Regions from separate parts of the Kineococcus deserti genome, predicted to be linked through region 2. Evidence: riboswitches for the same ligand, from Rfam matches in the RefSeq annotation. Region 2 holds a riboswitch; the other holds the start of a gene.

Region 1 (15,518 bases), on a different contig from region 2:
CGCCCGAGCTGCTGGCCACGGGAGTGCGCACGGCCGCGGAGTCGGTCGTCGTGCTGCGCGTGGCCTCGGCGGCGTGAGCGACCCCAGCGACCTGGTCCGCAGGGCCGCCGTCCGCGTCGCGGCGCTGGCCCAGGACGGACTGGCGTACTCCGTCGGCGATCCGGCCAAGGACTACGACACCGCCCGGTACCGCGAGCTGAGCGAGCTCGCGGCCGACCTGCTGGCGGCGGTCTCGACGACACCGCGGGAGGTGCTGCGGGCCGTCCTGGACGCCGACTCCGGGTACGCCACGCCGAAGGTCGACGTGCGGGCCGGGGTGGTCGACGAGCAGGAACGCCTGCTGCTGCTGCGCGAACGCAGCGACGGCCTGTGGTCGCTGCCCGGCGGCTGGGCCGACCCCGGCGACCGGCCCGGTGAGGCCGCCGTCCGGGAGGTGCTGGAGGAGACCGGCTACCCCGTCGAGGTGGTCAAGGTCGTCGGGGTCTGGGAGCGCGACGTCCGCGGCAAGCAGCCGCCGATGCCGGTCAGCGTGTTCCACCTGTACTTCCTGTGCCGCCTGACGGGCGAGCGGGTGGCGCACAGCGAGCTGGAGACGCTGGACGTCGGCTGGTTCGGGCTGGAGGAGCTGCCGGAGCTGTCGCAGCGGCGGATCAACCGGTGGGAGCTGGAGCGGCTGCTGGCCCACCACCGGGACCCGACGCTGCCCACGGAGTGGGACTGACGCCCCGGCTCAGGCGAGCGCGGCCCCGTCGCGCGCGAGCGCTGAGAGCCGCGACACGGCGCGCAGGTACTTCTTGCGGTACCCGCCGTGCAGCAGTTCGTCGGTGAAGACGGCGTCGAACGGCACCCCGGAGGCCACGACCGGGATGTCGCGGTCGTAGAGGCGGTCGGCCAGGACGACCAGGCGCAGACCCACCATCTGGTCCGAGACGGTGCTGACGCCGCGCAGGCACACCGCGCTGGTCGAGCCGACCATGGCGCCGTAGCGGCTGGGGTGCACCTGCGCCAGGTGCGCCAGGACGGTGGGGAAGTCGTCGAAGGTGGCGCCCTGGCGGCCGGCGGCGACGCGTTCGACGTCCTCGTCGGCCAGCGGGTCCGGCGCGGCGGGCAGCCCGCGGTGCCGGTAGTCCTCGCCGTCGACGCGCTGGACGGCGAACTGCCCGGCCAGGGCCTGGATCTCGCGCTGGAAGTCCTGCGCGGCGAAGCGGCCCTCCCCCAGCGATCCGGGCAGCGTGTTCGACGTGGCCGCCAGCCTGACCCCGCGGTCGACGAGCTCGCGCATGAGGCGCGACATCAGGACGGTGTCGCCGGGGTCGTCGAGCTCGAACTCGTCGATGCAGACCAGGGCGTGCGGGGCGAGGGCGTCGACGGCGGGCCGGAAGCCCAGCGCGCCCACGAGGTTGGTGTACTCCACGAACGTGCCGTACGCGGCCGTGCGCCCGCCCTCGGTGACGACCTGGTGGTACAGCGAGGACAGCAGGTGGGTCTTGCCGACGCCGAAGCCGCCGTCGAGGTAGATCCCGGGTGGGCCGGCGGGGGCGCTCTTGCGCTTGAACAGCCCGCCCAGGCCGCCCCTGGAGGCGCCGCCCCCGGTGAGGACCCGCTCGCCGAAGGCGCTCATGCCGGCGACGGCCTCGGCCTGCGAGGGGTGCTCGGGGGCGGGGACGTAGGTGCCGAAGCGCACGTCGGCGAAGCGCGGCGGGGGGACGAGCTCGGCGACCAGCTGTTCCGGCGGCACCCGCGGGTTGCGGTCGGCCAGGGAGTCCAGGTCGGCGCCGGGGCGCATCTGCGGGCTGGTCACGCTGGTCAACAGTAGTGATCGGGGGGTGGATCCGCCGGAGGGGTCTGGCAGGATCGCGGACGGCCGCTGCGACGGCCGCGCGGGACGGTCACGCGGGACGGCGGGAACGGATCGCGCGGTCCTGGTGTTGCCGCCCCGCAGGACGTGCACGACGACCGTTGGAGGAACCACCGTGAGCACGCCGTTCGACCCCGACGCCAAACTCGCCGCCTACGCGCACCCGGAGAAGCTGGTCACGACCGGCTGGCTCGCCGAGCACCTCGGTGAACCGGGGCTGGTCGTGGTGGAGAGCGACGAGGACGTGCTGCTGTGGGACACCGGCCACGTGCCCGGCTCGGTCAAGGTGGACTGGCACACCGAGCTCAACGACCCGGTGACGCGCGACTACGTCGACGGCGAGGGCTTCGCGGCCCTCATGTCGGCCAAGGGCATCTCCCGCGAGGACACCGTCGTGATCTACGGCGACAAGAACAACTGGTGGGCCGCGTACGCCCTGTGGGTCTTCACCCTCTTCGGCCACCCCGACGTGCGCCTGCTCGACGGCGGCCGCGCCAAGTGGATCGCCGAGGGCCGCGAGACCACCACCGAGGTCACCGCCCGCCCGGCCACGCAGTACCCGGTCGTGCAGCGGCAGGACGGCGCGATCCGCGCGTTCAAGGAGGACGTGCTGGAGCACATCGCGGCGGACGGCGGCAAGCTCGTCGACGTGCGCTCCCCGCAGGAGTACACCGGTGAGCGCACGCACATGCCGGACTACCCCGAGGAGGGCACCGTCCGCGGCGGCCACATCCCCGGCGCCGACAGCGTGCCGTGGGCGCGCGCGGCGGCCGAGGACGGCACCTTCAAGTCCCGCGAGGAGCTGGAGGCCATCTACCAGCAGGAGAAGGGCCTGTCCCCCGAGGACGACGTCATCGCCTACTGCCGCATCGGGGAACGCTCCAGCCACACGTGGTTCGTGCTGTCCGAGCTGCTCGGGTTCGGCAAGGTCCGCAACTACGACGGGTCCTGGACCGAGTGGGGCAACACCGTGCGGGTCCCGATCGTCAAGGGCCCGGACAAGGGTTCCGTGGAGGGGGCACGCAAGTGACGTCCGAGCTGAGCGACGACCCGACCGCGGGCCTGCCGCCCGCCATGGCGGAGATCGTCGAGGACTTCCGGGCCCTGCCCGAACGCGAGCGCCTGCAGCTGCTGCTGGAGTTCAGCCAGGGGCTGCGGCCGCTGCCGGCCGAGTTCGAGGGGCACCTGGAGAAGATGGAACGCGTCGACGAGTGCCAGTCGCCGGTGTTCATCAACGCCGAGGTCGACGACGCGAACGCGGTGCACCTGCACGTGTCCGCGCCGCCGGAGGCCCCCACGACGCGTGGTTTCGCCGGTGTCCTGCAGGAGGGGCTGGACGGGCTGCCCGCCGACGTGGTCCTGGGGTTGCCGGCCGACGTCTGCTCCCGGCTCGGGCTGGAGCAGGCCGTGAGCCCGCTGCGGATGCGGGGCATGACCGGGATGCTGGCCCGGGTGAAGCGCCAGGTGCGCGTCGCGACCGCGGCCTGAGCGGGAGGACGGGACTGGTGACGGACACGTACGAGCTCGACCAGCGGTCGGTGGACGTGCACCCCGCCCTGCCGGTGACGCGGGTGTCGCAGGCCCGGCTGCCGACCACGTTCGGGACGTTCCGCGCCGTCGCCTACCGCCAGGCCGACGGCGTGGAACACCTCGCGCTGATCACCGGTGACCTCGGCGACGGGCACGACGTGCTCGTGCGGCTGCACTCCGAGTGCCTGACCGGCGACGTGCTGGGGTCGTTGCGCTGCGACTGCGGTCCCCAGCTGCACGCCGCCCTGGACGCCATCACGGCCGAGGGGCGCGGTGTGGTGCTGTACCTGCGGGGGCAGGAGGGCCGTGGGATCGGGCTGGCCGAGAAGATCGCCGCCTACGCGCTGCAGGAGCAGGGCCGCGACACCGTCGAGGCCAACCTCGACCTCGGCCTGCCCGTCGACTCGCGCGACTACACCGGTGCCGCGGCGGTGCTGCGCGACCTCGGCGTCCGCGACGTCGAGCTCATGACGCACAACCCGGTCAAGGTCGAGGCCCTGGTCGCGCACGGCATCCCCGTGCTGCGCCGGCGGGACCTGCCGGTCGCGCAGACGCTGGACAACCTGCGGTACCTGCGGACCAAGCGCGACCGGATGGGCCACCGGTTGCCGGGCGTGAGCTGAGCCCGGCGAGGACGTCGGAGGGCAGCACCGTCAGTGGTCCGCCAGGAACTCCAGCACCCGCTCCACCAGGAGCCCGGTCGCCGCCTCGTCGTAGGTGGGCAGGCTGTCGTCGACGAACGGGTGCGCCTCGCCCTCGTACACGAACAGTTCGGCGGCCTCGAGCCCGGCCACGAGTTCGCGGGCGGGCTCGAGGTCCCCGTCGGGGTCGTCCGCTCGCGTGTGCACCTGCAGTGCGACGTCCGGCGGCCACGGCTGGTCCAGCGCCCCGACCGGGACGACCCCGCTGACCAGGACGACACCGCTGACACCGGGACGGGTGACGGCGATGCCCTCGGCCGGCACGGCGCCCAGCGAGATGCCGACGAGCACCAGGTCCCCGTCGAGCGCGGACACCGCCTCCACGCCGCGGGCCGCCACCTCCTCGAAGCCGGTCTGGCGGGCGAAGGCCACGCCGTCGGCGAGGGTGTCGAACGTCGCGCCCTCGAACAGGTCGGGCACGTGCACGGTGTACCCGGCGTCGCGGATCCGGTCCGCCAGCGACCGGACGCCCGCCGTCAGGCCCTGCGCGTGGTGGAGGAGGACGACCTCGGTCACCCGGCGATCACGCCGTGAGGGTCAGCCCGACCGCCACCCGGCGGCCGTCCGGGCGGCTCAGCCGCTCGGACGCGCGCGTCTCGTCGGTCACGGTGCCCCAGTTCCTCTCTCCGCCTCCTGGTGCAGCACGCCGTCGAGGTCGCGCAGCCGGTCCAGACCCCTCAGGGCCTGCGTCATCCGCCGGTTGCCCGCCAGGTCCTCCCGGTGGCCGGCGAGGAAGTTCCAGTAACCCGCCGTGAACGGGCAGGCGTTCTCGCCCACCCGCACCTTCGGGTCGTAGCGACAGCCGCCGCAGAAGTCGCTCATCCGGTCGATGTAGGCCCCACCGGCTGCGTACGGCTTCGTGGCCAGCACGCCGTGGTCGGCGTGCTGCGACATGCCCACGACGTTCGCCGTCATGACCCAGTCGTAGCCGTCGACGAAGTTGCGCCAGAACCAGTCGGCGAGCTCGGCCGGCTGGTAGCCGTGCTGCAGGCCCCAGTTCCCCAGCACCATGAGCCGCGGGATGTGGTGGGTCCACCCCTCGTCGCGCACCCCGGACAGCACGTGCCGCAGGCAGTTCGCCTCGACGGCGTCGGCGTCCAGGTCGGCGAACCAGGACGGGACCGTCTGCTGCGCCCGCAACGCGTTGCGGCGCTTGTAGTCCTCCCCCAGGTGCCAGTACAGGTGCCAGGTGTAGGACCGCCACCCCACCACCTGGCGGATGAAACCCTCGACCGAGGCCAGCCGCAGCCGGTGCCGGCGACCGTGCTCCTCGGCGCGCCGGGCGACCTCGAGGGGGTCGAGCAACCCCAGGTTCTGCGGCACCGACAACAGCGAGTGCGCCATCCACGGGTCCTGCGACAGCATCGCGTCCTCGTAGACGCCGAACTGCTCCAGCCGTTCGGACAGGAACCGCCGCAGGCCGCTGAGCGCCTCGGCGCGGGTGACGGCGAACCGGCGCGGGCCGTCGGTGCCGGTGAACTCGAAGCCGTCGTCCTTCGCCCACCGGTCCAGGTCGGCGCGGACCTCCTCGTCGATCTCGTCCTCGGTGGGCCAGTGCGGTTCCCGCACGTCCAGCGAGGCCTGCTTCGGTGGTCCCTGGCGGTTGTCCTGGTCGTAGTTCCACGTGCCCCCGACCGGACGGTCACCGTCCATCAGCAGTCGGTGGTACCGGCGGACGTCGCGGTAGAAGTCCTCCATGAGCAGCCGCCTGCCGTCGCGCCGCTGCGCCCACTGCGCGAACTGCCGTTCGGAGACGACGAAACCCCTGGAGGCCAGCACCTGCACGTCGGGCAGCCGGCGCACGAACCGCCGCGCCACGTACGACGTCGGATCGCACACGCTGACCGGTTCCCCGCACTCGGCCAGCCCCTGCCGGTAGGTGCCCGTCTTCACGAACACCGCCTGGTCGCCCAGCTCGGCCGCCCGGTGCCGCAGCGCGGACAGGATCAGGTGCGCCTTGCGCCGGTGGAACCGTCCGCGCCGGAACACCTCCTTGGACTCGACGAGCAGCACCGGCTGCTCCGGCGCGTCGAGGAAGTGCGGGCCGAGCTGGTCGGCGAACAGCCACCGCCGCGCGTCCGGGGAACGTTCGGGCAGGTCCTGGGCGACGACGTCCACGTCGTGGTCGGCGTGTTTCGGCACACCTCCACCATCCCGGCACCGGCCCGTCCCGGCACCTCGGGCACGGCGCTCCTCAGAACTCGGCGGTCTCCCCCCGGGCCACGCACCGCACGACGTCGGACAGTCCCCGCCGCTGCACCTCCGCCGTGAAGTCGGCCAGCGGCGACCTGAACACCTCGTAGTCGTCGAAGTGCACGGGCACGGCGGTGCGCGGACGCACGAGCTCCACCAGGTCCGCACCCTGCACGCCGTCCATCGTGACGACGATCCCGCCCGGCAGGGTCGTCCCGCCCAGGTGCAGGACGGCCAGGTCCAGGTCGGGGAACCGCACGGGGATCTCGCGCAGCTCGGGCACGTTGAGCGTGTCCCCCGAGACGTACACGCGGCGCTGCACGGGGCCACCGACGGGACCGAACTCCAGCACGCTGCCCATCACCGGCGGCAGCAGCGCCTGCACCACCCCCGGCGCGTGCCGTCCCGGCGCCGCGGTCACCCGCACCTCGTCACCGTCCGAGGCCAGCGTCCGCGTCTCCCAGGTCCGCAGCCCCGTCACGTCGCGGAAGCCGTGCAGCCCGGCCAGCCGCCGCTGGGCGTGCGGGGTCGTGAGCACCGGGACGCTGCGGTCCAGGCCGCGGCGGGCGACGCGGTCGAAGTGGTCGCCGTGCAGGTGCGAGAGCAGCACCCCCGACAGCGGCGGCAGGTCACCGACCTGCAGCGCCGGGTCGGTCAGGCGGCGGGACACCAGTCCCTTGCCCAGCCAGGCGTACTGCCCGCGGTGCAGGAAGTTGGGGTCGGTCAGCAGCGTCAGCCCGCCCCAGCGCAGCAGGACGGTGGCGGTGCCGACGAAGGTCAGCGACAGCTTCTGCGGGTGGTCCACACCGTGGGGTTACCCGTCGAGGCAGCCGGGTACTCGTCCAGCGTGGACGATCACCAGCGAGAGCACTACCTGACGGTCTACCTCAACGACCACCTGGCCGGCGCGACCGCGGGCAAGGCCCGGTTCGCGCGCTCGGCCCGCGCCCACCGCGGCACCGAGGTCGGGGAGGCGCTGAGCCGGTTGCACGCCGAGGTCGCCGAGGACCGCCGGGCACTGCTGCGCTGGATGGGCGTCCTGGGGATCGCGCGGCAACCGTGGATGCAGGTCGCGGGCCGGGCGGCCGAGGCGGTCGGCGCGCTCAAGCCGAACGGCCGCCTGGTCCGCAGCTCGCCGCTGCGCACGGTCGTCGAGCTGGAGGCCCTGGTGCTGGGGGTGGAGGGCAAGGGGGCGCTGTGGCGCACCCTGCGTGAACTGGCGCGCACCGACAGCCGGCTGGACGCCGACGCCCTGGAGGAACTCGTCCAGCGCGCGGACCGGCAGAGCGCGGAGCTGGAACGCCTGCGGCGCGGGGCCGTCACCGACGTCCTGGGCCGCTGAGGTGCGCGGCCGGTCCCTGCTGGCGGGCGTCCTCGTCGGCATCGGGGTCGCGGGGTTCGTCGACGAGGCGGTGTTCCACCAGATCCTGCACTGGCACCACTTCTACGACCGGGGGACGTCGACGGCCGGGCTGGTCTCGGACGGCTGGTTCCACGCCTTCAGCTGGCTGGCGATCGTCGCGGGACTGTTCATGTTCGCCGACCTGCAGCGACGGCGCGCGTCCTCACGGCCGCGGGTGGTCGGCGGCGCGCTGCTGGGCTGGGGCGGTTTCCAGCTGTACGACGGGCTGGTGCACCACAAGGTGTTCGGTCTGCACCAGATCCGCTACGGCGTCGAGCTGCTGCCCTACGACCTGGCCTGGAACCTCGCGGCCGTGGCCGGGCTGGTCGCCGGGACGGTGTTGCTGCTGCGGGCGAGGCGGCGGGAGGCCCGGACGTCGTGATCCCCGGCTGGTTGCTGCTGAGCGCCGCGGGCGCGCTGCTCGCCGGCTACCTCGGGGCGGAGCAGCGCCTGCACCGGCGGGGGGACCGCTGGCCAGTGTCGCGGTCGGCGGCGGCCGTCGGGGCGGTGGTCGCGGTCGCGGCCGCGGGGTTGCTGCCCGTCCGCAGCGCGCTCGAGGAGACCGCCGTGCACCTGCTGGTGACGATGGCGGCGCCGTTGCTGCTGGCGTTGTCCGCACCGGTCAGCCTGGTCCTGCGCACCGTCACGGGCCCGGCTCGTGCCGGTGTGGTGGCCGTGCTGCACAGCCGGTGGGCGCGGACGGTGACGTGGTTGCCGCTGGCCACGGCCCTGGAGGCCGGCGGATTGTGCCTGTACTACCTCGCCCCGTTGCCGCACGGCTGGCACGGGCCCCTCACGGTGCACATGGTGCTGGCCGGCTACCTGTTCTCGGCCGTCCTCGTCGGCCCTGACCCCGTGCCGCGCCGACCGGGGATCCTGCCCTGCTCGCTGGCCCTGCTGTTCGTGTTCGCCGTGCACGGCGTCGTGGCCAAACTGCTGTACGCCGCCGGTGAGGGCACGGCGGCGCAACTGCTGTACTACGGCGGCGACGTCGTGGAGATCGCCACCGCCGTGGCCCTGTTCGCCCGCTGGTACCGGCGCAGCGCACCGCGACCGGCGCGCGGACCCGTCGCCCTGCAGCAGCTCAACCCTGCGGACGGGCGTCCCCGCTGACGTCGCGGGTGGCGCCCTCGGCGACGCGGCTGGCGCCGGCGGCCTCCTCGCGGGCCCGCTTCAGCGCCTCGCCCGGGTCCTCCAGGACGACCTCCTCGAAACCGGTCTCCGGCGCCTCGTCCCGCGGCCGCGGGGCCGCGCCGTCGGATCCCGAGGGATCCGCACCGTGGGCGGTGAACATCGCACCGAAACCCTTCAGCGCGTCGTTCAGCTCGCTCGGCACGATCCACACCTTGTTCGCGTCCCCGCGGGCGATCTGCGGCAGCGTCTGCAGGTACTGGTAGGCCAGCAGCTTCGGATCGGGGTTGCCGCGGTGGATCGCATCGAACACCTGGGTGATGGCCTTGGCCTCACCCTGCGAGCGCAGGATCGCGGCCTGGGCCGAGCCCTCGGCGCGCAGGATGGACGACTGCTTCTCGCCCTCGGCGGTGAGGATCTGCGACTGCTTCAGCCCCTCGGCGTTCAGGATCGCCGCGCGCCGGTCGCGTTCGGCGCGCATCTGCTTCTCCATCGAGTCCTGCACGCTGGCGGGCGGGTCGATGGCCTTGAGCTCGACGCGGTTGACGCGGATGCCCCACCGGCCGGTGGCCTCGTCGAGCACCCCGCGCAGCTGACCGTTGATCTGGTCGCGGCTGGTCAGCGTCTGCTCGAGGTCGAGCGAGCCGATGACGTTGCGCAGCGTGGTGACGGTGAGCTGCTCGATGCCCTGGATGTAGTTCGCGATCTCGTACGTGGCCGACTTCGGGTCGGTCGGCTGGTAGTAGATGACGGTGTCGATGCTGACGACGAGGTTGTCGGAGGTGATGACCGGCTGCGGCGGGAAGGAGACGACCTGCTCGCGCAGGTCGACGTTGGCGCGCACCTTGTCGATGAAGGGGACGAGGAAGTGCAGTCCCGCGTCCAGCGTCCGCGAGTACCGCCCGAGCCGCTCGACGATGACGGCCGTGGCCTGCGGCACGATCCGGATCGTGCGGATGATCACCGTCACCACGAACAGGATGACGAGGACCAGCACGACCAGGGTCACGACGGTGTCCATCAGGTTCTCTCCTCGGGCAGCTGGGCGGGGGTGACGGGTTGCCCGACCACCGCGGTGGCCCCGTCGATGGCGAGGACCACGACGTCCTCGCCCTCGGTGTAGCTCGTGCCCGGCGCCGAGCGCGCCGACCAGGTCTCGCCGACGAGCTTGACCAGCCCGCCGCGGGCGCTGACCTCGGCCAGCACCAGCGCCGGCCGGCCGACCAGCGCCGCGGCGTTCGTCGTCCCCGCGGGGGGCATGTGCAACCGGCGCAGCAGGACGGGGCGGATCGTGCCGATCAGCAGACCCGCCACGGCGGCGGCCACCAGGACCTGCCCGACGAAACCGAGCCCGAGGGCGTCGGCGAGCGCCCCCGCGAGGGCTCCGCCGGCGAGCATGGCGAAGACGAGGTCGATGGCGGTGATCTCGAGGATTCCCAGCACCAGGGCCGAGGCCAGCCACAGCAGCCAGCTGCGGTCGAGCAACGCCTCCAGGAAATCCATGGTGATCACCCCCTGGCGGGGATCCTACCCAGCCGCCGCACAGCCGCCCCGACCCTGCCCGCCACGAGCACGCCCACCACGACCCCGACGAGCGTGCCCAGCGTGTTCATCGCCCAGTCGTCGGTGGTGCAGGACCGGCCCAGCGCCGGCGCCGCCGCCTGGACCGCCTCCACCACCACCGACGACGCCGATCCGCCCAGCGCCACGAGGACCGGACGGCGCACGAGCAGCACCGCGAACACCGCCGGCGGGACGAAGAGCGCGACGTTCGCCAGCAGCTCCACGCTGCCCGGCGTCGGCACGCTGAACCCCACCTCGCACCAGGCCGCGCCGTCCGCGCGCCGGCCCCGGTCGTCCGGGGCCAGCGTCAGGACCAGCACCGGCACCAGCGTCAGGGCGAGCAGCCAGCCGGCCGTCCGTCGGCGCCGCACCAGCAGAGCCAGTGCGGCGCAACCGGCCACGACGAGCACCAGCGCCAGCGGCACCAGCTCGGCGTGCTCGACGAGGAAGGTGGGGACCGCCCCCACGGTCAGTACTCCTCCAGCGGCGGGCAGGAGCAGACGAGGTTGCGGTCCCCGGCCGCCCCGTCGATGCGGCGCACCGGCGGCCAGTACTTGCGCCGCGGGTCCATCCCGCCGGGGTAGACCGCCTCGGCCCGCGAGTACGGGTGGTTCCACTCCCCCACCAGGCAGGCCGCGGTGTGCGGGGCGTGCCGCAGCGGGGAGTCCGCGACGGCCCAGCGGCCCTCGGCGACGTCCTGGACCTCGGCGGCGATGGCGAGCATCGCGTCGCAGAACCGGTCCAGTTCGGCCAGGTCCTCGCTCTCGGTCGGTTCGACCATGAGGGTTCCGGCGACCGGGAACGACATGGTCGGGGCGTGGAAGCCGTGGTCGATGAGCCGCTTGGCCACGTCGTCGACGGTCACGCCCGTCGCCTTGGTCATCGGCCGCAGGTCGAGGATGCACTCGTGGGCGACGAGGCCACCCGGGCCGCGGTACAGCACCGGGAACGCCTTCTCCAGCCGCGCGGCGACGTAGTTCGCGCTCAGCACGGCCTGCACCGTCGCCGCGCGCAGCCCGTCCGGCCCCATGAGCCGCAGGTACGCCCACGGGATGGGCAGGATCCCGGCCGACCCGAACGGTGCGGCGGACACCATGCCGACGCCCTGACCGTCCTGCTGGGCCTGTGGCGAGGTGGAGGGCAGGAACGGCGCCAGGTGCGAGCGCACCGCGACGGGCCCCACGCCCGGGCCCCCGCCGCCGTGCGGGATGCAGAACGTCTTGTGCAGGTTCAAGTGCGAGACGTCGGCGCCGAACCGGCCGGGCCGGGCCAGCCCGACGAGCGCGTTGAGGTTGGCCCCGTCGACGTAGACCTGCCCGCCCGCGTCGTGCACGAGCGCGCAGACCTCGCGGATCGACTCCTCGTACACCCCGTGGGTGGAGGGGTAGGTGACCATGAGGGCGGCGAGGTCGTCGGCGTGCTGGGCGACCTTGGCGCGCAGGTCGGCCAGGTCGACGTTGCCGGCCTCGTCGCAGGCCACCACCACGACCTTCAACCCGGCCATGACGGCGCTGGCGGCGTTGGTGCCGTGCGCCGAGCTCGGGATGAGGCAGACCGTCCGCCGAGCGTCGCCGTTGGCGAGGTGGTGGGCGCGGATGGCCAGCAGCCCGGCGAACTCCCCCTGCGATCCGGCGTTGGGCTGCAGGGAGACCGCGTCGTAGCCGGTGACCTCGGCCAGCCAGCGTTCGAGGTCGGCCACGAGTTCGGCCGTTCCGGCGAGCTGGTCGGCCGGGGCGTAGGGGTGCAGGTCGGCGAACTCGGGCCAGGAGATCGGCTCCAGTTCCGTGGTCGCGTTCAGCTTCATGGTGCACGAACCCAGCGGGATCATCCCGCGGTCCAGCGCGTAGTCGGCCTCGGACAGCCGGGCCAGGTAGCGCAGCATCGCCGTCTCGGACCGGTGCGTCGAGAACACCGGGTGCGTGAGGAACTGCGAGGTGCGGCGCAGGGCGGCCGGCAGCGCGGGGGCGGCGGTCTCCTGCGCCGGCGCGAGCCCGAACCCGGTCAGGGCGGCGGCGACGTGCGCGGGCGTGGTGGTCTCGTCGACCGTGAGGCCGACGTGGTCGGCGTCGACGAACCGCAGGTTCACCCCGGCGGCCAGCGCCGCGTCGACGACGGCGCGGGCCCGGCCCGGGACCCGGGTCAGCACCGTGTCGAAGAACTCGTCGTGGACAACCTGCACTCCCCCGGCGCGCAGCGCGGCGGCCAGCGCCGCGGCCCGGCGGGCCACCTGGGAGGCGATGGCCCGCAGACCGTCGGGGCCGTGGAAGACGGCGTAGCAGCCGGCCATCACCGCGAGCAGCACCTGCGCGGTGCAGATGTTGGAGGTCGCCCGGTCACGGCGGATGTGCTGTTCGCGGGTCTGCAGCGCCAGGCGGTAGGCGGGGTTGCCGTCGGCGTCGACCGAGACCCCGACCAGCCGGCCCGGCAGCGAGCGTTCCAGTCCCTTGCGGACGGCCAGGTACGCCGCGTGCGGGCCGCCGGCGCCCATCGGGACCCCGAACCGCTGGCTGGAGCCCACGGCGACGTCGGCGCCGAACTCGCCCGGTGCCTGCACCAGCGTCAGGGCCAGCAGGTCGGCGGCCACGACGGCGATCGCCCCGCGGGCGTGCGCGGCGGCCACCACCGGGGCGAGGTCGCGGACCTTGCCGGAGGTCCCGGGGTACTGCAGGAGCACCCCGAAGACGTTCCCGACGGCCGCCAGCGGCTCGGGCGCGTCGAGGTCGACCGTCACGAGCTCGATGCCGAGCGGGACGGCGCGGGTGCGCAGGACGGCCAGCGTCTGCGGCAGCACGTCGGCGTCGACCGCGAACACGGCACCCGCCGGCGCCTTGGACGTGCGCCGCGCCAGCGTCATGGCCTCGGCGGCCGCGGTGCCCTCGTCCAGCAGCGAGGCGTTGGCGACGTCCAGGCCGGTGAGGTCGGTGACGGCGGTCTGGAAGTTCAGCAGGGCCTCCAGCCGGCCCTGGGAGATCTCCGGCTGGTACGGCGTGTAGGCCGTGTACCAGGCCGGGTCCTCCAGCACGTTGCGGCGCACGACGGCCGGGGTGCGGGTGCCGACGTAGCCCAGGCCGATCATCGAGGGCACGACGCGGTTCTTCGCCGCCAGCGCCCGCAGGGCGGCGGTCACCGACGTCTCGTCGAGCGCTCCGGGCAGGTCCAGGACGCCGTCGCGGATCCCGGCCGGGACGGCCCGGTCGACCAGGTCGTCGAGGGAGGACAGGCCGACGACGGCCAGCATGCGCTCGACGGCGGAGGGGTCGGGCCCGATGTGCCGGGCGCTGAACGGGACGGGCGCCGGGTCGGGGGTGACGCCGGGAAGGTCGGCGGTGGGCGCGGACGGCACGGACGGCACGGACGGCGAGGTCAAGGGACTCTCCGGAGGTCGCTGGAACTGCGGGCGGGACCTCCCCGTCTGTCACGCACCCGGGCCGGGTGTGCTCCAGAGCGGCCTGCCTCGTGTGGTCCTTCCGCCTGAGAGGTTCCGGGGATGTTGCCCCTTCGGCGCCCCGGTCCTGGTGCGGTCCGGGATCTCTCCCACGCGAGGTGAACGGCCTGGTGGAACTGCTGGTGGAACTGCTGGTGCCCACTGTACGGGCTGGCCGACGGTAGGTTGTCGCCGTGATCACCCTCGCCGTCTGCAGTGCCAAGGGTGGGGTGGGCAAGACCTCCGTCGTCCTCGGGCTCGCGTCCGCCGCACTGGCCCGTGGAACCAGCACTCTCGTCGTCGACCTCGACCCCCAGGCGGACGCCACGTCCGGCCTGGACGTCACCGCCCAGCGCGACCACGACGTCTCCGCCGTCCTGCGCACCCCCAAGCGCCGGGTCGCCGAGGAGGCCGTCGCGCCCAGCGGCTGGGTGGACGACCACCCGGGGATGCTCGACGTCCTCACCGGGTCGGCGTCGTCGGCCGGGCTGGACACCCCGGACACCGGCGAGGAGGCGCTGAAGGCGCTGCGGCGCGCGCTGGGCAAGGTCGACGAGCACGAACTCGCGCTGCTGGACACCCCACCGTCGCTGAACGGGCTGACCCGCTCGGCGTGGAGGGCGGCCGACGCGGTGCTGGTCGTCTCGGACGCCAGCCGGTTCTCGGTCGCCGCCGTCGACCGCACGGTGCGCGAGGTGCGCAGCCTGCGCTCGGCGCCACGGGTCGTGGGCATCGTCGTCAACCGGTTCGTGCACCGCTCGGGCGAGCAGCGCTTCCGCTACGAGGAACTGCAGGCGCTGTTCGGCGACCTGGTGCTGGAACCCCTGCCGGACCGGGTGGCGGTGCCGCAGTCGCAGGGCGCCGGCGTGCCGTTGCACTCGTTGCGGACCCGGCCGGCCAGAACGCTTGCGGGACAGTTCGACGCGGTGCTGGACCGGGTTCTGCTCACCTCCTGAGGGAACCGGGCGGGGAGCTGGGACGTCCGACGTGCGGGAAGATCGTCGAGCACTTACGGTCGAGTCACTGCGTGTGCCCGGTATCGAAACCCTCGGTTCCGTCCCGCGCCCCCGCGAGCCCTGCGGGTCCAAGGAGGTTCCATGACGTCGTCCAACACCCCGGTCGAACGCCCCCGCGTCGTGCGCGCCGCCCGCACCACCGCCCCGCCGGCCGTCCAGACCCCCGCCCCCGTGCGGGTTCCGGCCCCCGATCCGGACGCCGACCGCATCGTCGCGGTCGTCGAGCGGCTGCGGACCCAGTGGACCCGTTCCGGCGCCGACATCGCCTCCCGGCTGCGGCCCGGTGTCGACGACGCGCGGCTGGACGCGGTCGAACGTCAGATGGGTCTGCTGGTCCCGCGCGGGGCTCGCGCCTGGTGGCGGACGGTGGACGGCGTGGACCCGGTCCGCACCGCCTTCCGCGTCAGCGCACCCACGGTCGGACCCGGCGGCTGGGTTCCGCTGACGCTGGAGGAGGCCGTGCGCCGTGCGACGGGACGAGGCCCGGGACTGGCCTCGCCGCCCGCGTTGCTGCCGGTGTTCGCCCGTGACGAGGAACTCCTGGCCGTCCGGCTCGGCTCCAGCCGCGCCGTCGTCGAGCAGCTGGTCCTGACCGAGGACGGCGAGAGCTACCAGCACGGCTGGCGCGTCGACCTGCACGACCTGCTGAGCACCTGGGCGGACTCGCTGCTGGCGGCCGTCATCTGGCTGCCCGACACCC
Region 2 (15,518 bases):
CCGAGGGTGCGGCCGAACTCCTCCACGTGCCGGTCGTAGCCCCAGCCGGCGTCGGCGAAGACGCGGCGCACGAGGGAGTACCCGTTGGAGTGCACCCCGGAGGAGGCCATCGCGACGAGCACGTCGCCGACCTCGACCCGTTCGGCGCCCAGCAGCTCGTCGGCCTCGACGACTCCCGTGACGGCTCCGGCGACGTCGTACTCGTCCGGGCCCAGCAGACCCGGGTGCTCGGCGGTCTCGCCGCCGACCAGGGCCACCCCGGCCTCCGCGCAGGCGCGGGCGATGCCGTCGACGATCGCGGCCATCCGTTCGGGCACGACCCGGCCGCAGGCGATGTAGTCGGTCATGAACAGCGGCTTGGCCCCGACCACGACGATGTCGTCGACGACCATGCCGATCAGGTCCGAACCGATGGTGTCGTGCTTGTCGAGCGCCTGGGCGATCGCGACCTTCGTCCCGACGCCGTCGGTGCTGGTGGCCAGCAGCGGCCGGCGGTAGTCCTTCAGCGCCGAGACGTCGTACAGGCCGGCGAACCCGCCGAAACCACCGACCACCTCCGGGCCCTGCGTGCGGGCGACGGACGCCTTCATGAGCTCGACGGCGCGGTCCCCCGCGACGACGTCGACGCCCGCGGAGGCGTAGGTGGTTCCGCTCACTGCTGTGCTCCCTGCTGGACGTTCTGGTGGGTCTCGTGCCGGGAGACCGGCGTGATCGGGATGCGCGGCTTGTCCATCGACCGCTCCCCCAGCCGGTCGAGGTCGTTCAGCGGCACCGGGTACTCGCCGGTGAAGCACGCGCTGCACAGCCGCTCGGCGGGCTGCTCGGTCGCGGCGATCATGCCCTCGGCCGAGATGTAGCCCAGGGAGTCCGCCCCGATGCTCTGGGCGATGTCCTCGATCGACAGGCCGTTGGCGATCAGCTCGGCGCGGGTGGCGAAGTCGATGCCGTAGAAGCACGGCCACTTCACCGGCGGGGAGGAGATCCGCACGTGGATCTCGGCGGCCCCGGCCTCGCGCAGCATGCGGATCAGCGCGCGCTGGGTGTTGCCGCGCACGATCGAGTCGTCGACGACGACCAGCCGCTTGCCCGCCACCACGTGCTTGAGCGGGTTGAGCTTGAGCCGGATGCCGAGCTGGCGGATCGTCTGGCTGGGCTGGATGAACGTCCGGCCGACGTAGGAGTTCTTGACCATCCCCTGGCCGTAGGGGATGCCGGACTCCTCGGCGTAGCCGATGGCCGCGGGCGTCCCGGACTCGGGGGTCGGGATGACGAGGTCGGCCTCGACGGGGTGCTCACGGGCCAGCGTCCGGCCCATCTCCACGCGCGACTCCTGGACGACCTTGCCGTTGATGGAGGTGTCCGGGCGGGCCAGGTAGACGTACTCGAAGACGCAGCCCTTGGGCTTGGCCGGCGCGAACCGGGTGCTGCGCAGGCCGTCGGCGTCGATCGCGATGAGCTCACCGGGCTCGACCTCGCGCACGAAGCTGGCGCCGACGATGTCGAGGGCGGGCGTCTCGGAGGCCACGACCCAGCCGCGGTCGAGCCGGCCCAGCACCAGCGGGCGGATGCCCTGCGGGTCGCGGGCGGCGTAGAGGGTGTGCTCGTCCATGAAGACCAGCGAGAAGGCGCCCTGCACGTGCGGCAGGACCTCGGCGGCCGTGGCCTCGAGGGTGCGGTCGGGGTCACCGGCGAACAGCGCCGTGAGGATGGCGGTGTCGGTGGTGTTGCCGCGGGCGATCTCGCTGGGCGAGGGCCGGCCGCGCAGCACCGGCCGCGGCTGCTCGGGGTAGCGCTCGGCCAGCATGTCGCGCAGGGCGAACTGGTTGGTCAGGTTCCCGTTGTGCGCCAGCGCGACCGTGCCGCCGGCGGTGTCGCCGAGGGTGGGCTGGGCGTTCTGCCAGCCGCCGCCGCCGGTCGTGGAGTACCGGGCGTGCCCGACCGCGATGTGCCCCTGCAGGGACTCCAGCGCGGACTCGTCGAAGACCTGGGACACCAGACCGGTGTCCTTGAAGACGAGGATCTGCTCGCCGTTGCTGACGGCGATGCCGGCGGCCTCCTGCCCACGGTGCTGCAGGGCGTAGAGACCGTAGAAGGTGAGTTTGGAGACTTCCTCACCCGGCGCCCAGACCCCGAAGACGCCGCAAGCGTCCTGGGGGCCCTTCTCGCCGGGGAGCAGGTCGTGGTTCAGACGTCCGTCACCGCGGGCCACGGTCCGAGTGTGTCACACCCCGCGACGCTTGCCGCGCCGCGCGCGGGGCGCGGGACGGGTGCCGGTGCGCCGGTCCACCAGCACGGCGATGCCCGCGCCGGCCAGCACACCGACCAGCCCGAGGGAGCAGAAGAGGTAGCCGAACAGGGCCTGCTGGGAGTACCCGGCGCTGGGCGGGGTCACCAGGGCGACGACCGCGGCGACCACGAACGCGACGACCAGACCGGTCACGGCGAAGGCCCGGAACCTGGGCGCTTTGCGGCGGGTGACCTGCACGAACGCGGTGACGTCCTGCTCCTCCTGCTCCTGCGGCCCGGGGTGCGCCGGGGACTCGGAGGACGGGGGCCGGGACTGCTCGCTCACGGGAGAACCGTACGCGGTGGCACGACCGGCAGCAGGTCCCCGAGGTCGGCGCGGTTGCCGCTGGCCTGCACCCGTCCGCCGGCCCGGGCCTGCTCGAACTCCAGCGTCCCGGTGGCCAGCGCCAGCCAGGTGGCCGCGTCCATCTCGACGACGGCCGGCGGGGTCCCCCGGGTGTGCCGGGGCCCCTCGAGGACCTGCACGGCGGCGAAGGGCGGGACCCGGACCTCGACGCTGCCGCCGGGGTGGCGGGCCGCGAGCTCCTCCAGGGAGTACCGCACGGCCGTGGCCAGCACCGCCCGCGCGGGCTTCCCGCCCTGCGCGAGCGTGTCCTCCACGGCCCGGACGGCGGCCAGGCCCTGCGCGGGATCGGTGCGACGGCGAGGGGGCACCTCGTCATCGTCGCACCGGCCGTGCGCGGCCGACGCGGCGAGGCACCCGCCGCCGCGCCGCCCGTGGCGGCGCGCGGTGACCCCGTGCTCGAACGCGTCTCAGCCCGGTCGCCCGAGCGCGAGGGCGACCGCGCGGCGAGCCCGGTCGAACGCCGACGGGTCGGCGCCGGCCGTCAGGACGACGAGGGTCCCCTCGTAGAGCAGGTGGACGTGCGCCCCCCGGTCCGGATCGCCGGTGAGGGTGTCGAACAGCGCGCGCATCCACGCCTTCTCCGCCCGGACCACGGCGACGGCGGGGTGGTCGGTGTCGCCGAGCTCGGCGTAGGCGTTGACGAAGGCGCAGCCGCGGCGCTGGGTCCCCATCCACTCCTGCAGCGCGTCGAAGACCAGCAGCGGGTCGGGCCGGACGAGCCGGGCCAGCAGGTGCTCGCGCCAGCGCTGGGCCCGGCGCAGCAGGTACAGCGCGACGAGGGCGTCCTTGGAGCCGAACCGGTCGTAGAGCGTCTTCTTCGTCGTGCCGGCGGTCTCGGCGATGAGGTCGACGCCCACGGCGCGCACGCCGTGCTCGTAGAACAGGTCCGCCGCGGCCTCGAGCAACCGGGTCCCCGCCGCGGTCAGGGGCGGCAGCGGTTCCAGCACCGCCCGCAGCGCGGGCGGGGTGGTCGCGTCGAGCGACGTGAGTCCGGTCAGCACGGGGGCCTCCTCGATCGGTGCACTGCGAGTATACCGACCGGTATGGTTACCTGAGGCGCGTGACCGTCCGCAGCGTCGTCCTGGTCGTCGTCTGGAGCTCCGGCTTCATCGGCGCCGAACTCGGGGCCCGGCACGCCGGACCCGACACCGTGCTCGCCTGGCGGGGCCTGGCCACCGCCGCGCTCCTGCTGCCCTGGCTGCTGCGGGCGGCCAGGACCTTCGACCGGCCCGAGTGGGGCCGTCAGGCCGTGCTGGGCCTGCTGATCCAGGGCGTGTACCTGGGCGGGGTCGTGTGGGCCGCGGCCGCGGGCGTCCCCGCGGGCACGTCGGCCCTGGTCGCGTCCCTGCAACCGGCCCTGGTGCTCGCCGCGGGCGCGCTGCTCGACGGGCACCGCTGGCGCCCCGCCCACCTGGCCGGACTCGCGCTGGGCACCACCGGCGTCGCCCTGACGGCCCTGGGCGACCTGCGTGCCGGGGTGGCCGTCGCGGCGCTGGTCCTGCCCGCGGCGGCGATGCTGTCGCTGTCCGCCGGAACCCTGCTGCAGCAACGCTGGTCGTCGGGGTCAGCGCTGCCGGTGATGCCGACGCTGGCCGTCCAGTCGACCGTCACGGCGGGGTTGTTCACCGCCGTCGCCGCCGGCACCGGCGGACTCACCCCGCCGGCGACGGCGGGTTTCCGGATCGCCGTGGCCTGGGCGGCGCTCGCCGGGATCGCCAGCTACGGCGTCTACCACCTCGTCACCACCCGGGACGGGGCGGGCCGGGCCAGCACCCTGCTGTACCTGACCCCCGCGGCCACGGCGTTGTGGGCCGCGGCGATGTTCGGCCAGCCGCTGCGCGCCGCGACCCTGCTCGGCCTGCTCGTCAGCGCGGCGGCCGTGGTCCTGCTGCGGGACACGCCCGGGACTCGCGAGGCGGTCAGCACTCCGGAACGTTCACTCCCACCGCGGGCCGCCCCACGACCGTGAGCGCGAGGCCGCCGAGGGAGGTCTCCTTGTACTCCGAGCGCATGTGCGCCCCCGTCTGCCGCATCGTCGCGATCGCGGTGTCGAGGCTGACGACGTGGCTGCCGTCGCCGCGCATCGCGGTGCGGGCCGCGTGGATCGCGGTCGTGGCACCCACGGCGTTGCGCTCGATGCACGGGATCTGGACGAGCCCGCCGACGGGGTCGCAGGTCAGCCCGAGGTGGTGCTCGACGGCGATCTCGGCCGCGTTCTCCACCTGCTCGGGAGTTCCGCCGAGGACCTCGGCCAGCCCGGCGGCAGCCATCGCGCTGGCCGAGCCGACCTCGCCCTGGCAGCCGACCTCGGCCCCGGAGATCGACCCGGTCTCCTTGAGGACGATCCCGATCCCGCCGGCCGCGAGCAGGAACCGGACGGTTCCGGCGTCGTCGGCGCCGGGGACGAAACGGCGGTAGAAGTGCAGGACGGCGGGCACGATGCCGGCCGCGCCGTTGGTGGGCGCGGTGACGACACGCCCGCCCGCGGCGTTCTCCTCGTTGACGGCCAGGGCGAACAGGCTCACCCAGTCCATGGCGTGCAGGACGTCGGCGCTGCCCTCCTCCTGCAGGAGCTGGCGGTGCAACCGCGGAGCCCGGCGGCGCACCCCCAGCCCGCCGGGAAGGGTTCCGTCGGTGACCAGCCCGCGCTCGACGCAGGCGGCCATGGCGGCGAAGATCCGCAGCAACCCCTCGTCCACCTCGGCGGCCGGGCGGCGGCTCTCCTCGTTGCGGCGCACCAGTCCCGCCACACCCAGCCCGATCCGGCGGCAGTTCTCCAGCAGTTCCGCGGCGGTGCGGAAACCGAACGGCAACTCCTCCTCCGGACCCGCGACGGGTTCGGCGGCGTCGAGCGGGTCGTCGCGGACGAAACCCCCGCCGACCGAGTACGAGGTGCGTTCGGCGACCACCGCGCCGTCGGCGTCGCGGGCCGTGAACACCATGCCGTTCGGGTGCGCCGGCAGCGAGGTGCGGCCGACGAGCCGGACGTCGGCGTCGAGGTCGAAGGCGACGGCGTGCCGACGCAGGACGCGCAGTTCGCGCCTCGCGCGGACCTCGTCCAGGAGACCCGTCACGGCGTCGGGGTCGAGGAGTTCGGGGCGCTCCCCCAGCAGGCCGAGCACGACCGCGCGGTCGCTGCCGTGCCCGCGGCCGGTCGCCCCCAGCGAGCCGTGGAGGTCCACCGTGATCGCCCGGACCCGGTCCAGCGCGCCGTCCGCGGCGAGCCCTTCGGCGAACGCGAGCGCCGCCCGCATCGGGCCGACGGTGTGCGAACTGGAGGGGCCGACGCCGATCGAGAACATGTCGAACACGGACAGCGCCACGGTTCAGCGGTCCCGACGGTAGAACGGCAGCTGCACGACCTCGACGGGCAGCTCGGTTCCGCGCACGTCGACGGTGAGCGCCGTGCCGGCAGCGGCGTGCGCGGCCTCGACGTACCCCATGGCGACGGGGTACCCCAGGGTGGGCGACAGCGCCCCGCTGGTGACCTGCCCGACGACGGCCCCGTCGGCCAGCACGGCGTACCCGGCGCGCGGCGCCCGGCGGCCGCTGCCGCGCAGTCCCACCAGCACCCGCGTGGGCGGTTCCTCCGAGAGCCGTCGCAGGGCCTCGAGCCCGACGGCACCGGGTTCCTTGTCGAGCTTCACGATCCGGCCCAGGCCGGCCGCGTAGGGGCTGACCTCGCGGGACAGTTCGTGCCCGTACAGCGGCATGCCCGCCTCCAGCCGCAGGGTGTCGCGGCAGGCCAGCCCGGCGGGGACCCCGCCGTGCTCGCGGGCGGCTTCCAGCAGCAGGTTCCAGACCCGCTCGGCCTGCTCGACGGGAGCGAACACCTCGAAGCCGTCCTCACCGGTGTAGCCGGTGCGGGCCACCAGCACGTCCACACCGTCGAGCACCGCCGGGGTGCAGCGGTAGTAGCCGAGCGCGGTGAGGTCGGCGTCGACCAGCGGGTCGACGATTGCCACCGACGCCGGGCCCTGGACGGCCACGAGGGCCCAGCGGGCGGTCTCGTCGGCGACGTGGGCGTCGTGAGGGCGGGCGCGGTCGGCGATCGCGACGACGACGGGTTCGACGTTGGCGGCGTTGGCCACGACGAGGAACTCGGTCTCGCCGAGCCGGTAGGTGACCAGGTCGTCGACGATGCCGCCGGCGTGGTCGACGACCATGCCGTAGGCGGCCCGGCCGATCGGCATGGTCGAGGGCCGGCCGACGAGGGCGGCGTCGAGGGCCTGCGCGGCCTGCGGTCCCGTGACGCGGATCTCCCCCATGTGGGACAGGTCGAAGACGCCGGCGCTGGAGCGGACGGCCTGGTGCTCGGCGAGGTCGGAGGCGTAGCGCACCGGCATCGACCAGCCGGCGAAGTCGGTGAAGGACGCACCGAGTGCCGCGTGGGCCGCTGCGAGCGGGCTGGCGGTCGGGACTGTCCTGGCGGTCGTGGCCAAGGGGGCTCCTCTCGTCACGACCGCACGGCGCGGTCGCGTACCGGACCCCCTCTGTCACGGGACCTGAGAGCTTCACCGACGGCACTGGTCGTGCCGCACGGCTTTCCCCGTCGGTGAGGACCCCCTCGGGTCCTGCTTTCCAGAGCGGCCTGCCCGCGGCGGTACGTGGACCTGAGAGGTTCCGGGGTGGTTGCTCCTTCGGTGCCCACCGCGCGGGGTGGGACTCTCCCGCCGGGGCGCAGCGGCCGTGTGTTCAGTTCTGAGCAGAAGCGTGACACACGACCGCCGCGCCGACCAGCTGCGGACCGGCTACAGCTCCCCGGTGAGGAACTGGGCCCGGCCGTGCCCGAAGGACCAGTCGGCGTCGGAGTTCTCCACGACGGAGACGACGACGTCGCTGGGGGCGATGCCGCACTCCTTCTCGAGGTTGCGGGTGAGCAGGCGGTAGAACGCCTCCTTCTGCTCCCGGCTGCGCTGCCGGCTGGTCATCTGCAGCAGCACCACGGCGTCGGTGCGCTCGATGCCGAGGTCGGTGTCGTGCACGACGAGCTCGCCGCGCGGGTGCTGGTGGACGACCTGGTAGCGGTCACCACCGGGGACTTCGAACGCCTCCACGACGGCGTCGTGGGCGGCGTCGAGCAGGGCACGCAGCTCCTCGGGGCTGCGGCCGGCGACGAGGTCGAAGCGGAGCAGGGGCACGGGCACCTCCAGGACGACAACTTTGTCCTGTCATTCTGACATGAGAGCGGCCGCGCACGGAACCCCCGTCGTCGCCCGCACGACCAACGGCCTCGGGCGGCTTGACAGCGGCGGCGTTCGAACCGATTCTTGCCGTGCTCTTTCAAACCGGTTTGAAAGCCGCGCCGACGACGGCGCGGAACTCCTCCACCCGCCCTTCCCGGAAGGCTCACGACGATGTCTGCCACACCTGCGCGTCCCCTCGGGGTCGCCGTCATCGGGGCCGGCATGGCCGGCCGCGCCCACCTCGCCGGCTACCGCGCCGCCACGACGCTGACCGGTGGCCCCTACGGCGAGGGCCTGCCCCCCGTCCGCCTCGTCGCCGTCGCCGACGCCCACGAACCCTTCGCGACGGCCGCGGCGGCCCGCTACGGCTACGACCGCCCCGAGACGTCGTGGCAGGCGGTCGCCGAGGCCGACGACATCGACGCCGTGAGCGTCGTCGTCGCCAACCACCTGCACCGCGAGGTCGTCGAGGGCCTGCTCGCCGCCGGCAAGCACGTGCTGTGCGAGAAGCCGCTGGCCCCCTCGGTCGCCGACGCCGAGGCGATGGTGGCCGCGGCCGCCGCCCGTCCCGACCAGGTCGCCGCCGTCGGTTTCACCTACCGCCGTTCCCCCGCGATCAACGCCCTGCGCGAGCAGGTCCTGAACGGCCACCTCGGCGCGGTCCGCCACTTCAACGGGCACTACTGGTGCGACTACGCGGCGAACCCGGACGCGCCGATCAGCTGGCGGTACAAGGGCGGGCCGGGTTCCGGCGCCCTGGCCGACATCGGCAGCCACCTGGTCGACCTGGGCGAGTTCTTCTGCGGCCCCTTGGAGTCGGTGCGCGGCACCGTCTTCTCACAGGTCACCACGCGCCGGCCGAAACCCGTCGGCGCGGTCGTCGGACACGCCATGGCCGAGGTCGGCACCGAGTTCGAGGACGTCGAGAACGAGGACCTGGTCACGTTCACCGCCTCCTTCGCGGGCGGCGCCACGGGCACCTTCTCGGTGTCCCGCATCGCACACGGCCTGCCCAACGGGCTGGGGTTCGAGATCTTCACCGAGAACGGCGCCGGGGCGTTCGACCTGAACCGGACCGGCGAGTTCACCATCGCCGACTCCACGGCACCCGGCGTGATCAACGGGTACCGGCAGGTCCTCGTCGGCCCCGGGCACCCCTACGTCGCCGGTGGGCTGCCGATGGACTTCCCCAGCGTCGGGCACGGCCAGGCCGACTTCTTCACCTTCCAGTGCCGGGCGTTCCTCAACGAGGTCGCCGGGGGCGTCGGAACCCCGATCGGAGGGCTGCCCGTGGTGCCGCCGCTGGCCCACGGCCTGCACAACCTGCGCGTGCTGGAGGCGGTCACGAAGGCCGCCGACGGCAAGGGCGAACTCGTTCCCGTCGACTGATCCGGAGAAGACCGTGAAACTGGGCGTCTACAACGCGATCCTGCACGACCGTCCCCTGCCCGAGGCGCTGCAGGTCATCGCCGGCCTCGGCCTGACGGGGATCGAACTGAACTCCGGCGGGTTCCTCCCGCCGGTCCACATCCCCACCTTCGACGACATCCTCGTCAGCGACACCGCACGCGACGACTTCCTCGGGACCTTCGAGGGCACCGGCGTCTCCCTCGCGGGCCTGAACTGCAACGGCAACCCGCTGCACCCGGACGAGGCCATCGGCGACGAGCACGCCGAGGACGTGCGCCGCTCGATCCGGCTGGCCCACCGTCTCGGCGAGCACCGCGTCGTGACGATGTCCGGTCTGCCCGGCGGCGAGCCCGGCGCGACCCGCCCGAACTGGATCGTCAACGCCTGGAACTCCGCCGCGCTCGACGTCCTGGAGCACCAGTGGTCGGTGGCGGTCCCGTTCTGGAAGGAGATCGACGCGCTCGCCCGCGACCACGACGTGAAGGTCGCCCTCGAACTGCACCCGCAGAACCTGGTGTTCAACCCGGCCGGGATCCGCGAGCTGGTCGAGCGCACCGGCGCCACGAACGTCGGCGTCGAACTCGACGCCTCGCACCTGTTCTGGCAGCAGATGGACCCCGTCGCCGTCGTGCGCGACCTGGGGCCGTTGGTGTTCCACGCCGCCGCCAAGGACGTCCGGATCAACCCCGCCGCCGCGGTCTACGGCGTGCTGGACAACCGGTTCCGCCGCCTCGACCCGAGCGAGGACCGCACGAACCTCGGCGGCGACGAGTGGGTCAACGAGTGGCCGGAGGATTCCGCGTGGGACTTCGTCGCCCTCGGCAAGGGCCACGACACCGCGTTCTGGGCCGAGTTCCTGCGCGCCCTGCACGAGGTCGACCCCGACATGGCCTGCAACATCGAGCACGAGGACGTCTCGCTCGGCCGCGTCGAGGGCCTCGAGGTCGCCGCCGGCGTGCTGCTGGAGGCCGCGGAGTCCGCCGGCGTCTGATCACCCGCCGGTGTCGGAGGGTGCCCGGTCCCGGAGCCGGGCACCCGTCGGCCATGCTGGAGGCATGGTCACCGACGACACCACCCGGGCCGCCGCCGTGCACGCCTGGTCCTTGGACCGCACCCTGGGGAGGTTCCGCGCGGGCGCCACGGGCGACCCCACCGGCCTGCCGCTGCTGGAACTGCCCCGGGAACTGCGCGCCCGCGGGTACCGCACCGTGCAGCTGTGCCACTTCCACCTCCCCCACCGCGACGCCGGCTACCTGGACGAACTGCGCGCCGCGCTGGCCGAGGCGGACGTCGTCCTGGACGCGCTGCTCGTCGACGACGGCGACCTGACGCACCCGCAGGACGGCCCGCGCGAGGAGGCCTGGATCTCCTCCTACCTCGACGACGCGGCGGCCCTCGGCGCCCGCCGGATGCGCGTCGTCGCCGGCAGGACCCGCACGGAGGACGCCCAGCGGGTGAGCTCGCAGGCCCTGGGCCGCATCGCCGCCCGCGCCGGCGACGTGCGCCTCGTCACCGAGAACTGGCTCGGGGTGACCGCCGACGCCGCCGACGTCGAGGCGATCCTGGACCCCCTCGACGGCGCCGTCGGGCTGCTGGTCGACCTCGGGAACTGGACCGGTCCGGGCAAGTACGCCGAGCTGGCCGCGGTCACCCGCTACGCCGAGACCTGCCACGCCAAGGCGCACTGGAACGGTTCCTCCGTCGACGAGGAGGACTACCGCCGCAGCGTCTCGACCGTCCTGGACAACGGGTACACCGGACCGTTCTGCCTCGTCTACGACGCCGAACCCGGCGACGAGTGGGCCGGGCTCGGCGTCCAGCGCACGATCGTGGAGGACGAACTGGGCCGCCGTGCGTAGACCGGCCGGCCGGGTGCGCGTCACCCCCGCCGCGAACCCGTGAGGTGCTCGCCCAGCGGGACCAGCGCGTCGGTGGACTCCGCCCCGAGCGACTGGCCCTGCACGGTGCGCACCTCCCGCGGGTCGTCGGCCAGCGCCCGGCGCAGCAACTCGTCGAGCGGGACGGCCTGCGGCCCGGCCAGGTCCGTCGTCGTGCCCGAGGGTCGCCCGGTGGCGGTCCGCGCCAGCAGGTCGACGACGTCGGCGAGCGGGACCGGTTGCAGCAGCGTCCGTGCCGCCAGCACCGCACCGTCGACGGTCAGCCAGTCGGCGAGGGTCGGCACGAACTCGACGAACTGGGTGGCCCGCACGATCGAGAACGGGACGTCCCCGCCCCGCACGGCGTCCTCCCCGGCGACCTTGCCGGCGTAGTAGCCGTTGGCCAGGGCCCGGTCGGCGCCGACGATCGAGAGCAGCACGTGGTGGCGCACCCCCGCGCTCTGCTCGGCCGCCAGCAGCCGCTCGGTGGTTCCCCGGAAGAACGCCGTGGCCGCCCCGGCCTCGGTCTCGGTGGTGTTCAGCACGTCGACGACGACCTCGACGCCGGCGAGCGCGGCCCCGAGACCGGCGCCGGTGAGCACGTCCACGCCGTCGGCCCGCGACCCCACGACGACCTCGTGGCCCTGCGAGCGCAGCAGGTCGGCCAGGGGAACGCCGACCTGTCCACGGCCACCTGCGACGAAGATCCTCACGACCGGCCCCCCTCCTGCACCGGCTGCGCTGCCGTCCAGGCCCGGAGCTTGCCCGGGTTCACCTGGATCCAGACGTCACGGACGAGGCCGTCGACGACGCGGAGGTTCAGCACGCCCCGCACGGCCCCCTTCGAGGTGATGACGAACGCCAGCCCGTCGCCCGTGCGTTCGGGGCTGAACACGAGCCCGTCGTCCTTGCGCACGACGCCCAGCACGAACCGCGCCACGTTCTCGATCCCGAGGACCGGACGGCGCGCGGCGCTGACGACCCCACCGCCGTCCGAACGCAACGTCACCGCGGGGTCGAGCAACGCGGTGAGGCGGGCCAGGTCACCCGTGCCGGCCGCGTGCGCGAAGGCGCGCACCACGTCGTCGTGGTCGCGGCGGTCCAGCCCGACGGCTCCGTGCTCGCGGACCCGGCGGCGGGCCGAGGAGGCCAGCTGCCGCACGGCCGCCGGTGTCCGGCCCACGATCGCGGCGATCTCGGCGAACGGGAACGCGAACACGTCGTGCAGGACGAACGCGACCCGCTCGGCCGGTGTCATCGCCTCCATCACGACGAGGACCGCGGTGCTCACCGACTCGTCCAGGCTGATCCGCTCGAACGGGTCGACGGGCGCCGTCGCGGAGCCGTCGGCGGCGCCCGCGAACAGGTCCGCGGGCACGGGCTCGGGCAGCCACTCCCCCACGTACCGTTCGCGGCGGTGCCGGGCCGAGGCCAGCACGTCGAGGCAGACGCGGCTGGCGACGCGGGTCAGCCAGGCCTGCGGGTTCACGACCGCGGCCCGTTCAGCCTCGGTCATCCGGTACCAGCGGACGTACGTCTCCTGCACGGCGTCCTCGGCCTCGGCCGTCGTCCCGAGCATCCGGTAGGCCAGCGACAGCAGTCGCCGCCGTTCGTCGTGGACCTCTCCGGGGACCTCGTCCAGGTCTGCCTCAGCGCTCATCCCGCACCTCCTCGTCCTCCTGACGGAGCAGCCCGCCAGAACGTCAGGCTCACCCTCGCCTCACACTCCGGGCCCCTGCTCCGTCGACCAGGCATGACACTCACCGCGCGCCGGGTCCTGCTGGGCGTCCTCGCGTTCCTGGGCCTGTACGTGGGCGTGTGGGCCGCGTTCTTCCCGGCGTCCTTCCACCAGTCGTTCCCCGGCCCGTTCAGCGCGTGGATCGCGCTGGACGGACCCTTCGACGAGCACCTGGTCCGCGACGTCGGGACCCTGAACCTGGCCCTGGCCGCGGCGAGCGCCCTGGCGGCGCGGTACCGACGACCTGGCCCGGCCACCGTCGCCGGGCTGGCGTGGGTGGTCTACTCGGTGCCGCACCTGGCCTACCACCTGGGGCACCTGGGGCACCTCGGCACCGTCGACGTCGTCGCCCAGGTGGTGTCCCTGTCCAGCACCCTCGTGCTGGCGCTCCCCCTGCTGGTCCCCGCACGCACCACCGATCGCACCACCGATCGCACCACCGATCGCACCGAGGAGGTCACCCCGTGAGGATCGCCGTCGCCGGAGGAACCGGCACCGTCGGCCGGCACGTCGTGGACGTCGCCACCGAACACGGCCACGAGACCGTCGTCCTGTCCCGCTCCCGCGGTGTCGACCTGGTCACCGGCACCGGTCTGGAGGCCGCGCTCGGCGACGTGGACGCCGTCGTCGACGTCGCCTCGGACCGCAGCCGGTCGACCAGGGCGTGCCGGGAGTTCTTCGGCACCACCTCGACGAACCTGCTGGCCGCCGAGCAGCTCGCCGGGGTGGGGCACCACGTCGCGTTGTCGATCGTGGGCATCGAGGCCGCACCCGTGGGGTACTACGCGGGCAAGGTGCGCCAGGAGGCGGTCGTCACCGCCGGCGCGGTGCCGTGGACGATCCTGCGCGCCACGCAGTTCCACGAGTTCGCCCGGCAGGTGTTCGAGACGTTGCGCGCCGGCCCGCTGCACCTGGCCCCGGTCATGCGGTCCCAGCCGGTGGCGGCGCGTGAGGTCGCCGAGCGGCTCGTCGAACTCGCCGTGAAGGGCCCCTCGGGCCGGGTGCCGGACCTGGCGGGCCCGGAGGTGCAGCGCATGACCGACATGGTCCGCGCCTACGGCCGGGCCTGCGGTCACCGCGGCCCCGTCCTGCCCGTCCGCGTGCCGGGCGTGTTCGGGCGGGCCATGCGCAACGGTTCGCTCACCGCCGGTCCCGGCGCCGACCTCGGGAGCCAGACCTTCACCCAGTGGATCGCGCACCTGCCCATCCCCGTCCGCTGAGCGGGGATCCGACTGCGGCGGGTCCAGGGGGCGGGCACGGGAGAACCCCGGCGGGCTGCACGCCCACCGGGGTTCTCGGGAGTCGCCGGGGTCAGCGGGTGCCGGCCTTGGCGTACTCGGCCACCACGTCGATGTTGGAGGAGTCGATGAAGGCCGGGCCCGTCAACGTGGGCTGGCCACCACCGATGGTGTTGGCGTTGTTGAGGTACAGCCACAGCGCGTCGATGGCCTCGTACCCCTGCAGGTACGGCTGCTGGTCGACCGCCCACAGCACCGTCCCGTCCTGGACGGCCTGCACCAGTTCGGCGTTGGTGTCGAACGTCACCAGCTTGGCCGCGCTGCCCGCCTCGGTGATCGACTGCACCCCGATCAGGGCGATGGGCGCGCCGAGGGTGATGACGTGGTCGATCGTGGAGTCCTGCTGCAGCTTGGCCGTCAGCGTCGTCTGCACCGCCGAGGCGTCGACGCCGTTGACGTAGATGTTCTCGACCGACCCCGCGGTGCCCATCCCGGTGGCCACCCCCTTGCAGCGGTCCTCCAGCTGGACCTGCCCCTGGGTCTGGATGACGCACAGGACCTTCTTGGCGCCCTCGGAGGCCAGCCGCTCCCCGGCCGCGGTCCCGGCGATCGTCTCGTCCTGGCCGAAGTACCCGATGAGGCCGTTGGCCTTCCAGTCGTTGAACCCGGCGTTGAACCCGACGACCGGGATGCCGGCGGCCTGGGCGTTGGCCAGCGCCCCGGTCAGCGCCGAGGCGTTCGGCATGGACACCGCGATGGCGTCCACCTTGGCGTCGACGGCGTTCTGGATCAGGGTGGCCTGCTGCGCGGCGTTGTCGTTGTTCGAGTACTGGTACTCGATGTTGTCCTTGGCCGCGGCGGCGTCGGCGCCCTTGCGGATGATGTCGAAGAACGTGTCACCCGCCGAGGCGTGGGTGATCATCGCGACGGTGAACTTCGGCGTGTCCGCGACGTTGCCGCCGCCGCCGGAGTCGCCGCTGTCCTGCGCGCCGCCGGTGCTGCTGCAGGCCGCCAGCCCGAGCGCCGCCACCGCCAGCGCGGCCGCGGTACGGAAACCAAGACGAGACTTCTTCATCTCTTTCCCATCCTCATCGACAGGTGCCACCCGCACCGTGCGGGTGGCGGTCAGTCCGGCCAGTGGGGTGTTGCTCACCTGCGCCGACGGCCGGGCCGGGCGGTGCATCCGTGGGGTGCCCCGCCCACTCCGGCGGGCGGGGCACCGTTGCGTCACCAGCGGTCGACGTACTCCTGGATCTGCTTGCGCATGAAGCGGCTGGACTCCTCGGCCTTCTCCTCCCAGGCGAAGACGCTGGAGCACAGGGCACCGGAGAAGCCCACCTCGCCGAGGGCGGCGAAGATGCCGTCGAAGTCGACCTCACCCTCACCGATGTTCAGGTGCTGGTGGATCCGGGCGGT

The links. A riboswitch is a leader RNA that binds a small molecule or an ion and turns the genes downstream of it on or off. The one in region 2 is predicted to bind glycine.
Region 1: linked by a shared signal. The riboswitch ahead of gcvP (aminomethyl-transferring glycine dehydrogenase) and the one ahead of gcvT (glycine cleavage system aminomethyltransferase GcvT) in region 2 are both predicted to bind glycine.

The regions. Positions count from the first base shown of each region.
Region 1 covers NZ_JBJLSI010000034.1:213-15,730, reverse strand. Annotated here, with positions in the region: gene treZ (malto-oligosyltrehalose trehalohydrolase) at 1-77, shown strand, start outside; gene ACRYR2_RS20535 (NUDIX hydrolase N-terminal domain-containing protein) at 74-721, shown strand; gene zapE (cell division protein ZapE) at 731-1,786, opposite strand; gene ACRYR2_RS20525 (sulfurtransferase) at 1,974-2,888, shown strand; gene ACRYR2_RS20520 (SufE family protein) at 2,933-3,346, shown strand; partial or broken gene ribA (GTP cyclohydrolase II) at 3,436-4,011, shown strand; gene ACRYR2_RS20510 (dienelactone hydrolase family protein) at 4,042-4,605, opposite strand; gene ACRYR2_RS20505 (cryptochrome/photolyase family protein) at 4,693-6,207, opposite strand; gene ACRYR2_RS20500 (MBL fold metallo-hydrolase) at 6,284-7,087, opposite strand; gene ACRYR2_RS20495 (hypothetical protein) at 7,130-7,624, shown strand; gene ACRYR2_RS20490 (DUF2243 domain-containing protein) at 7,626-8,066, shown strand; gene ACRYR2_RS20485 (cytochrome c oxidase assembly protein) at 8,063-8,797, shown strand; gene ACRYR2_RS20480 (SPFH domain-containing protein) at 8,769-9,836, opposite strand; gene ACRYR2_RS20475 (NfeD family protein) at 9,836-10,318, opposite strand; gene ACRYR2_RS20470 (VanZ family protein) at 10,324-10,845, opposite strand; gene gcvP (aminomethyl-transferring glycine dehydrogenase) at 10,848-13,721, opposite strand; glycine riboswitch at 13,828-13,925, opposite strand; gene ACRYR2_RS20460 (ParA family protein) at 13,997-14,758, shown strand; gene ACRYR2_RS20455 (SMI1/KNR4 family protein) at 14,900-15,518, shown strand, end outside.
Region 2 covers NZ_JBJLSI010000023.1:1,969-17,486, reverse strand. Annotated here, with positions in the region: gene purM (phosphoribosylformylglycinamidine cyclo-ligase) at 1-656, opposite strand, end outside; gene purF (amidophosphoribosyltransferase) at 653-2,209, opposite strand; gene ACRYR2_RS16705 (hypothetical protein) at 2,222-2,572, opposite strand; gene ACRYR2_RS16700 (sterol carrier family protein) at 2,569-2,961, opposite strand; gene ACRYR2_RS16695 (TetR/AcrR family transcriptional regulator) at 3,061-3,654, opposite strand; gene ACRYR2_RS16690 (DMT family transporter) at 3,714-4,622, shown strand; gene ACRYR2_RS16685 (L-serine ammonia-lyase) at 4,573-5,976, opposite strand; gene gcvT (glycine cleavage system aminomethyltransferase GcvT) at 5,980-7,095, opposite strand; glycine riboswitch at 7,141-7,243, opposite strand; glycine riboswitch at 7,245-7,336, opposite strand; gene ACRYR2_RS16675 (tautomerase family protein) at 7,405-7,794, opposite strand; gene ACRYR2_RS16670 (Gfo/Idh/MocA family protein) at 8,011-9,228, shown strand; gene ACRYR2_RS16665 (sugar phosphate isomerase/epimerase family protein) at 9,242-10,240, shown strand; gene ACRYR2_RS16660 (sugar phosphate isomerase/epimerase family protein) at 10,305-11,108, shown strand; gene ACRYR2_RS16655 (SDR family oxidoreductase) at 11,129-11,839, opposite strand; gene sigJ (RNA polymerase sigma factor SigJ) at 11,836-12,786, opposite strand; gene ACRYR2_RS16645 (hypothetical protein) at 12,880-13,332, shown strand; gene ACRYR2_RS16640 (SDR family oxidoreductase) at 13,329-14,084, shown strand; gene ACRYR2_RS16635 (substrate-binding domain-containing protein) at 14,176-15,177, opposite strand; gene ACRYR2_RS16630 (sugar phosphate isomerase/epimerase family protein) at 15,330-15,518, opposite strand, start outside.